Regions from separate parts of the Butyrivibrio hungatei genome, predicted to be linked through region 1. Evidence: predicted binding sites of a transcription regulator. Region 1 holds the regulator's gene; each other region holds the start of a gene.
What was found. Region 1 encodes Rex, which represses fermentation and respiration genes when NADH is low (regulators of the CRP and FNR family bind a similar motif). Its sites were predicted from a motif close to ATTGTTAANTANTTAACAAT; they were not measured.
Positions count from the first base shown of each region.

Region 2: pckA (phosphoenolpyruvate carboxykinase (ATP)) is a predicted target of Rex. The motif match lies at 1,850-1,869, and genes of this name have one in related genera.
Region 3: bhn_RS11780 (acetyl-CoA C-acetyltransferase) is a predicted target of Rex. The motif match lies at 1,974-1,993, and genes of this name have one in related genera.

Region 1 is NZ_CP017831.1:1,292,611-1,295,895, reverse strand. It holds gene bhn_RS06200 (NAD(P)H-hydrate dehydratase) at 1-159, opposite strand, end outside; gene bhn_RS06195 (hypothetical protein) at 233-895, opposite strand; gene bhn_RS06190 (redox-sensing transcriptional repressor Rex) at 912-1,550, opposite strand; gene bhn_RS06185 (glycoside hydrolase family 2 TIM barrel-domain containing protein) at 1,660-3,285, opposite strand, start outside.
Region 2 is NZ_CP017831.1:91,532-94,816, reverse strand. It holds gene bhn_RS00925 (hypothetical protein) at 1-69, opposite strand, end outside; gene pckA (phosphoenolpyruvate carboxykinase (ATP)) at 132-1,745, opposite strand; gene bhn_RS00915 (glycoside hydrolase family 27 protein) at 1,915-3,231, opposite strand; gene rsmI (16S rRNA (cytidine(1402)-2'-O)-methyltransferase) at 3,246-3,285, opposite strand, start outside.
Region 3 is NZ_CP017831.1:2,536,612-2,539,896, forward strand. It holds gene bhn_RS11775 (enoyl-CoA hydratase-related protein) at 1-521, opposite strand, end outside; gene bhn_RS11780 (acetyl-CoA C-acetyltransferase) at 720-1,910, opposite strand; gene hpf (ribosome hibernation-promoting factor, HPF/YfiA family) at 2,098-2,628, opposite strand; gene bhn_RS11790 (alpha-N-arabinofuranosidase) at 2,966-3,285, opposite strand, start outside.

The sequences.
Region 1 (3,285 bases):
GTACTTTCTCTTGCAATCCCTTGCCTTTATCCTTTCATCAATTACATCAGCTACCTTTAATGAAGCTCTTTCCATAAGGACCTGACTGGGAATTCCAAACACATCCGAGGTATTCCTGTCATAGATCTTCATTTCTCTGCTACTTACCGCATATTTCATACTGTCCCCCTTACCTGGTTAAGGTTCCTATGAAAAAAGAGTTGCAAAGCAACTCTTTTTAATTCTAATGAACTCATTCCACGTAATCTGATTCATTTCCTGCAAGTGGTCTACGAATAGGGTGTCTTCTATCAGGATCATATTTCATGTCAAAGATTTCGATAACTTCAGGTCCAAAGATCTGATGCATATAGGAATAGAGATTATAATTCTCCATCTCGGCTTCCTGAAGTTTGATAACGTTCTTTTTTAGCTCGACTCTGACCTGAGAGACCCACTCATCCATAGTCTTTATGTAATCAGTATTGTCATGAAGTGTCTCATAACAAACCTTCATGGTCTCCACCATAAGCTGATAATCTAGATCATAGATTTCTTTTGAAAGATCTAAAAGCTCATCCTCATGGGATGCAAGCTTATCATTGCACTCATTAATGAGCCTTGTTCTATCCTGAATTTCCTTCTCAATAGAAGCAGAGCCCCCAGATTTATTGGCCTGGTCCCTAAGAGGCATTATCTCACCAAGAAGCTTTTTCTTGATCTTCTTGATGTTCTTGGTCTCCGTCCTGATCTTGCCATCGCGCTCAACAAGTGCATTAAGCTCATCAGCCAGCTGCTCAATCTCTGGTGTCATCTCAGTCTGAGTAAAAAGCTGGTGCCACTTATTGTCCAATGTCAAAATAGGAATGCTCTTACCCTCCAGGGCTCTGGAGTAGACTTCATCATTCTTTGCCATTATTATCTCTCACCGTTTAATCGTTATTTTCGTATCTGTTTATATTATACGATAGTTTCATCAAACTGTCAGATAAATGTACATTTTCTACCTGAATATTGTTAGGAACATCCAGATCAACATGAGCAAAGTTCCATATTGCCTTAATGCCGCATTCTACAAGCTTGTGGGCCATAGGAACTGCCTGCTCCTTAGGAATAGTAAGAACTGCAATCTCAATCTTGTTCTTTTTAACAAAATCTTCCATCTCCTCAATAGGACGAACCTCTACATCTCTGATCATTGTGCCGTAGAGTTCTGGATTACAGTCGAACGCGCCCTTAAATACAAATCCTCTTCTGGTAAAATTGGTATATCCTGCAATTGCCTTACCAAGATGACCAGTACCAATAATAACAAGACTATGCTGCTTGTCTATACCAAGGATCTTACTGATCTCATCGTACAGATAATTAACATTATAGCCATAACCCTGCTGACCAAAACCACCAAAGTTATTAAAATCCTGTCTTATCTGAGAAGCAGTTACCTTCATGATGTCGCTAAGTTCTTGAGAAGAGATCCTTTCAACTCCTTTTTCCTTGAGATCTCCCAAGTATCTAAAATATCTAGGAAGTCTGCCAATGACTGCCTGAGAAATTTCTTTATCTGCCATACCCCGCTCCTTGAAAAGTTATATATTTAAAAAATGTTTGTTAATTATTCAACAATACAATTATAATCACAGCTATAGGGCATGTCAATTGAAGCAGCGCTTGATTTTATCAATTTTTAAGCATTATTTTCTGGATAAAAGAAATGTCTATTTCTTGCTCTGGTTCAAACTCGTCTGATGAAATATATCTGTATATATTCATAAGCAGTGCCCTTGCCTCTGGATGTTCCAGCAAATTATGTAATCCCATAGAGGAAGCAAGTACCTTGCCCTTTAAGCATTTTGCTTCAAAAAGCATACTCATAGGCCTTAAATACATATATGAATCCATCTCAGTTATGATGGAAGTGATATATTCCGGCATAATAAATGCTCTTTGGCTTGCCATAGGCCACCACTGCCACTGACTATAATTATTTGTCGGGAAGTCCTTAAATATCGGATGTTCCTTGTTTATCAGCTGTCCCATGCTGCCTTCCTGCTCCTTGAACATGTCAGCACACCAAAAATCCGGTGAAAACTGGCACTTAATGGATGAAGGAATGGCATCTGCGGTAGAATCCGGTGAAAGGTACACTATCCCGCCATTTTCAAGAACTTCTATTGCCTTGTCATCAAAAGCTCTGGTCTCATAAACATTTTCAGGGCTCTGAATGTCTTTTAGGAACTCTTTTTGATAAACCCAGATAGGATAAGTGTTTTCAATATCTGTGTTCTCTAAATATGCGATGATCAAAAGCTCCCTGGCTTTTTTATCTGATAATGATCCGGATAAAGAAAAATCGATCTTTCCAATCTCAGTAAGCTCTCCCACTTTGCAGCATGCATTTTCGCTTATCTTATATTCTTCGAGCACCTTATCATCAGCAGCATCCACAAGTTTTACCTTAAAGGTACCTTCAAGTGCCTTCTTGCCATAGTTTGCGATCTTTACTAGAGCTGTAACACTCTCATCATCTGTGTAGGTGTACTTTGGCAAAAGAACTAGCGGCAACGCCTCTCTATAGAATGCCCTGAACTTCTCTGCCTTGGCAAAGTCATACTTTTTGGGTTCAAGATGAGAATTCATCATGCCAACAAGGGCTGTGCCCTGCCCAGGGAAGTCCTGAATTCCAAGAAGTGATAAGCCTGACATATCTGGAGTTCTAAGAACAGACTCAACTTCTTCCCTATAGCAAAGTCTTGAAAGCTCGCCCGTAGCCTCTACATATTTGTCCCAATCCCTAAGGATTCCGACCTTATCAGCATGTTCCTTTACAAGCTTTAGATTTACAGGATCTGTAACCCCTTTAAAATCTTCAAGCTCATTAAAATCAGGTAAAACCTCGTACTGACCTACTTCAAAGCCAAATATTGGCTTTTTATACTCATTTCTGATCTGGGCTGTCACCTTACTAAAATCTTGAGAAGCTGATGGATACTCGTTATTTAAAAAGCCTATCATTCCGGGAGATGTAGCTCTTAACATATCCTTGTAATAGCCCATGGATGTATAGAAATCACTATCTTTGTTATAGCCCTTTTCTCCGTAAAAAACATTTGACCCCCAGGCAAAAAGTCTGGTATCATCAATGTCCTTTGCCATTTTTACCAGCTCGATCATAACCCTCGTGCCAGCTATATCAGAGCCAAGTTCATTTCCAAGAGTAAGCATCACAAAGGATGGATGATTTGCGTATTCTTTAATGATCTCTTTTAGCTCTTTTTCATAATATTCCCTGCTGTATTTCTCAAC
Region 2 (3,285 bases), 1.2 Mb from region 1:
TTTTTTGATACTTATTGGCTCTTTTTTATCCATATAGATTATTGGTGCGTACTCAAATATGTTTTCCATAGCAAGTTCCTTTTACAAAAAAGAGCTGCCACTTTCGTGACAGCCCTTGAATGTTTAATTTATTAGAGCTGAGGACCAGCTGATACAAGTGCCTTACCTGCTTCGTTTCCTGTGTACTTAACAAAGTTCTTCTGGAATCTAGCTGCAAGGTCTTTTGCCTTCTCTTCCCACTCAGATGCATTTGCATATGTATCTCTAGGATCAAGAATTGTAGGATCAACTCCTGGAAGAGATGTAGGAACTTCGAAATCGAAGTAAGGGATCTTCTTTGTTTCAGCCTTAAGAACATCACCGTTAAGGATAGCATCGATGATACCACGTGTATCCTTGATAGAGATTCTCTTACCTGTTCCGTTCCAACCTGTGTTAACAAGGTAAGCCTTTGCTCCTGACTTCTGCATCTTCTTAACAAGCTCCTGAGCGTACTTTGTAGGATGAAGCTCAAGGAATGCCTGACCGAAGCAAGCTGAGAATGTAGGTGTAGGCTCTGTGATTCCTCTCTCTGTTCCAGCAAGCTTAGCTGTGAATCCTGAAAGGAAGTAGTACTGTGTCTGCTCTGGTGTAAGGATTGATACAGGAGGAAGTACTCCGAAAGCATCAGCTGAAAGGAAGATTACGTTCTCAGCATCTGGACCAGCAGAAACTTTATTTACCTTCTGAGCAATCTTGTCGATGAACTCGATAGGATATGATACACGAGTGTTCTCTGTAACGCTCTTGTCATCAAAGTCAATCTTACCGTTAGCATCTACTGTTACGTTCTCAAGAAGAGCATTTCTCTTGATTGCGTTGTAGATATCTGGCTCAGACTCTTTATCAAGGCCGATAACCTTAGCATAGCAACCACCTTCAAGGTTGAATACACCGTTGTCATCCCAACCGTGCTCGTCATCACCGATGAGGAGTCTCTTAGGATCTGTTGAAAGAGTTGTCTTACCTGTTCCTGAAAGACCGAAGAAGATAGCTGTGTGCTTACCTTCCATATCTGTGTTAGCTGAGCAGTGCATTGAAGCCATGCCCTGAAGTGGAAGGAAGTAGTTCTGCATAGAGAAGAGACCCTTCTTCATCTCTCCACCGTACCAAGTATTAAGGATTACCTGCTCCTTGCTTGTTACATTGAAAAGAACTGCTGTCTCAGAGTTAAGTCCGAGCTCCTTATAGTTCTCAACCTTAGCCTTAGAAGCGTTGTAAACAACGAAATCAGGCTTGAAGTTAGCCTCTTCCTCAGCTGTAGGACGGATAAACATGTTCTTTACGAAGTGAGCCTGCCAAGCAACCTCTACGATGAAACGTACTGAAAGACGTGTATCAGCATTTGCTCCGCAGAAACCATCGATTACATAAAGCTTCTTGTTTGAAAGCTCTTCTACAGCGAGCTTCTTACAAGCATCCCAAGCAGCCTGTGATGCTCTGTGGTTATCGTTAGGATATTCCTCAGATGTCCACCATACTGTATCCTTTGACTTCTCATCCTCAACGATGAACTTATCTTTAGGTGAACGACCTGTATAGATACCTGTCATAACATTAACAGCACCAAGCTCTGTCTCTACACCCTTGTCATAACCTGTAAGACTTGGATCAATCTCATCTTTGAAAAGGTCTTCATATGAAGGATTGTAAACAACTTCTTTTACACCTGTGATGCCATACTGGCTTAAATCGATATTTGCCATTTTGCTATCCTCTTTTCTTTAATATTTTTTTGTTACGAATACGTGATTCGCAGTTTCACTATTATCAAACGGGAATTCTGCGCCCGATACTTCTTTTATACTACAAAGTCAAACTTTTAACAAGATTTTTGACAGAAAATATCTATAAAATTCCTGTTAAAACCTAGCATTATTTTAACATTTCTGACGCTTCGATTTCGTAGCAAACAACTGTGTGTGGCGCCAGCTCAAACCTCTTTCCATTTTCCAAAGTTTCGGAAACGTTGGTCCAAATTTCTATAGCGTCATACTTTTTACTCTTTGGAAGTCCAAAATCTTTTAATTTAAGCTTGTACTTTCTTTTTGAGTCGCTGATATTGAAAATTGCAATGTAGATCTTTTCATCTTTTGAGATGCTCTTCCATGCTACAACATCGTCTTTTCTTTCGACCTGTCTGGCTTTTCTTCCGTTTTTGTGCATGTTCAGAAGCTTTTCATTGGTCAAAAGACTCTTTGTGAACTCGTCATTATCTCTCATCTCACCACCAAACATAAGTGGAGATCTGAATATACACCAAAGTGTCATGAGAATCTTCTGTTCATCATGGGTGAAATGTGTGTAATGCCCCTGTTTTCCATTCTCGTTATTGCAAACGCACAGATGTCCAAGTGGAAGCATATCACAATCTGGCCAATGATCCTTGCATCCAATGCCCTGCCATGCATGACATCTTTCAAACATTCCATATAAGTGTTCCCACTTATCCCAGAAATCGTCTGTCATTCTCCACATGTTTGCATTGGTAAGAAGGAAGTCTTTCTGATCAACCCTTGCTGGTCCTGGTGAAAGGCTAAGAACCATCTCTCTTCCGCAGTTTTCAATTGCGTTCTTGATGAGCTCAATCTCGCTAAATCCTGCTCCTGGCGCATCTGGTCCACAATCTACTCTTGCGATATCGTCTACCTTTACGTAGTCTACACCCCACTCTGCATACATTTTAAACAGTGAGTTGTAATATTCCTGCGCCCCCTCTGCCTTGGCATCAACACCGTACATATCAGTGTTCCACAGACAGATAGATGCTGGATGTGCAATCTGCCTTGCTGTAGCGTCTGTTCCCAAAATTGGTGTGTTTCTGTGAACTGCCTGTCTTGGAATACCTCTCATGATGTGAATACCAAACTTAAGCCCCATATCATGGATCTTGTCAGCTATTGGCTTAAAGCCTTTTCCACCAGCTGATGATGGAAATCTGTTAACCGCTGGAATAAGTCTTGAATGTTCATCCATCTCCAGCTCAGTAAATTTGTGATATTCATGGCTATCAGCCAGTGGTTCATACCACTGAATGTCACAGATGATATACTCCCAGCCAAATCTTTCCAGATTCTCTGCCATGTACTGCGCATTTCCAAGAAGAATCTCTTCAGTAACGCTTGCTCCGTAACAATCCCAACTGTTCCATCCCATAGGTGGCCTTTTTGCTACATAATACTTGTCTCCCATAAAAACCTCCAACTTCAGTCATTCTCTAATAGTGCCTTATATATTTCTCTTTTT
Region 3 (3,285 bases), 1.2 Mb from region 1:
CCAATTCTGTAAGCCTCGTCAGCCTTGATGTTACGTGCTGTGTAGATGAGCTGCTTAGCCATTCCAGCGCCGATAAGACGAGCAAGTCTCTGTGTTCCACCAAATCCAGGTGTGATTCCAAGACCAACCTCTGGCTGACCAAACATAGCATTTTCTGAGCAAATACGAATATCGCAGCTCATTGAGATCTCGCATCCGCCACCAAGTGCAAATCCGTTGACTGCAGCAATTACAGGAAGTGGGAACTGCTCGATCTTGCGGAAAATATCATTTCCCTTCTTACCAAAAGCTTCTCCCTCTGCCTTAGAAAGTGTGCTCATCTCTCCGATATCTGCTCCAGCAACAAATGACTTGTCCCCAGCGCCTGTAAGAACAACTGCTCTTACTACATTAGTATCAATGCTGTCGAAGGCAGCCTCAAGGTCATCAAGAACCTGTGAGTTAAGAGCGTTGAGCGCCTCTGGACGATTGATTGTTACGATTGCAATTTTGTCTTTAACTTCGCAATTAACAAAACTCATTTTTTATCCTCCTATATATGTTGTAGTGATACCCACTACTTATTAGTGATATACGCATGTCTCCGCTTGCGCTCTCGACATGCTACATACATTCGGAATCCGCGCTGCCGCGCTACTTCCTCATGTATGTTCGGGTCTTAAACTGAAGTAGTCTGCATAGTGCAAGCACTGCAGACTACTTCATCTTAATCCCCTATATCACTCATATTTCTCTACAATAGTAGCGCAGCCCATTCCGCCACCGATGCAAAGAGTTGCAAGACCCTTCTTAGCATCAGCTCTTCTACCCATCTCGTGAAGAAGAGTAACAAGAATACGGCATCCTGAAGCTCCAACTGGATGTCCAAGTGCGATAGCACCACCGTTAACGTTAACCTTGCTCATATCGAATCCAAGGTCCTTAGCAACTGCAACTGACTGAGCTGCAAATGCCTCGTTAGCCTCGATAAGATCGATGTTGTCAAGTGAAAGACCAGTCTTATTAAGAACCTTCTTTGTAGCAGCTACAGGTCCGATACCCATGATCTCAGGCTCAACACCAGCAAGTGCTCCGCCTACCCATGTAGCCATAGGCTTGATTCCAAGTTCCTTAGCTTTCTCTTCGCTCATTACAACAACTGCTGCTGCGCCATCGTTGATACCTGAAGCGTTACCAGCTGTAACAAGACCGCCCTCTTTACCAGAGCAGCATTTAAGCTTTGAAAGGCTCTCAGCTGTTGTGCCAGCACGAGGACCCTCGTCTGTCTTGAACTCAACGATTTCCTTCTTAACCTTTACAGGAACAGGAACGATCTCATCGTTGAACTTACCTTCTGCCATTGCCTTTTCACACTTCTGCTGTGAATTAGCTGAGAACTCATCGAGCTCTTCTCTTGTAAGGTTCCATCTGTCGCAGATATTCTCTGCTGTGATCATCATGTGATAGTGATTGAATGCATCTGTAAGAGCATCGTTTACCATTGTATCTACAACTGTACCGTTGTTCATACGATATCCGAAACGTGCATTTGGAAGTGCGTAAGGAGCCATTGACATGTTCTCCATACCACCAGCTACAACTATATCAGCCTCGCCTGCTTTAATGAGGTCAGCTGCCATATTGACACAGTTAAGACCAGAACCGCAAACTACGTTGAGTGTAACTGCAGGAGTCTCGATTGGAAGACCTGCCTTGATTGATGCCTGTCTTGCAACGTTCTGTCCAAGACCTGCCTGAATAACGCATCCCATAAGGACTTCATCAACCTGCTCAGGCTTTACACCAGCTCGATTAAGTGCCTCCTTAATAACAATAGATCCAAGTTCTGCTGCAGGAGTATTGCTGAGAGCTCCACCCATCTTACCAATGGCTGTTCTAACAGCACCTGCGATAACAACTTTCTGTGCCATATTAAATTCCTCCATAATGTTTTTTTGTAGATTATCCTATGCTGGAAACCAGCGAATAATCACATTGATAAAAATTTATCAGAACAGATTAATTCTAGCATACACCTTAGACAAATGCAACAAAAATAACTCCCTTTCGGGAGTTATTTTATAAAAAGTCAATAATTTGATATTTTTTTAACAGTATTTAATTTTCAGGCTCGATCAGTCCGTATGTATTTCCTTTTCTCTTGTACACTACATTAACCTGATCAGTTTCCGCATTAACAAATACAAAGAAATTATGTCCGAGAAGCTCCATCTGTACACAAGCGTCCTCAGCATACATAGGCTTGGGGTCGAATTTCTTCATACGCTCGATCCTGATCTCTTCATCATCCATATACTCGCTGTCAATGAACTCTTTCTTGAAGTTGCTGGCCTCTGCCTGCATCTTGTCAACAAGTTTGCTCTTGTACTTCTTGAGCTGTCTCTCTATGACCTCTTCTACAAGATCGATAGATGCATACATGTCGTTGCTGATCTGCTCAGCACGAATGATCTTACCTTTTACGGGAATGGTAACCTCAATCTTATGCCTTTCCTTGTCCACATTAAGTGTAACGTTAGCAATTGTGTCAGGAGTGAAATACTTTTCAAGCTTTCCAATCTTTTCTTCAACTGCTGCCTTTAATCCGGGTGTCACATCAATGTTCTTTCCTACGATAGTAAATCTCATGCAATCATCCCCTTTGCTACCACCATAGCCAGCTAAAATTCACTGACTAAAGGCTTTTTATTTATGAAGATATTATACCATTTTGGAAAGTGTATATGCAATTCAATCCGGTTCATTTTACTTTTTGTGAGAAATGCACAAATAAATATCTATTGCTTTTTATTGTGTAAAATACATTTGTAATTGACCTTTTATGTGGACATTGTGGATAACTTCGTGTATAAGTCCAAAAATCAGCATTTGCACCCTGTGGATTGTGGATAACTTTTGAACAATGTATGAAAAAAAAATTATTTTTTGATGTTGACTTTTTCCTTTATGTGCAAATTGGAGAATTTTATTTTCTGCAGATCCTTAAGGTGACAAGGCTACAAGGTGGTATTGTCACCTTTAAGACTTTTCCACATGCCTCAAAGCCTTCAAATTTCTTTTCCACAACCTTTTCAGGATTTTCAAAATCATTGTAATCCTTCATATTTCCTGACAAGACGGCACCTTCAACTGATGCAACTTCCATTTCTCTAAAATCAATCTCAACGATATTATCCTTATCAACATCAATATTATTTAGAGAAACAGTTATTATTCCATCTTTGTCAATTGATACTGATTCATTTACATTCGAAGCGACATCCTCACCTATACCGATCTTTTCAT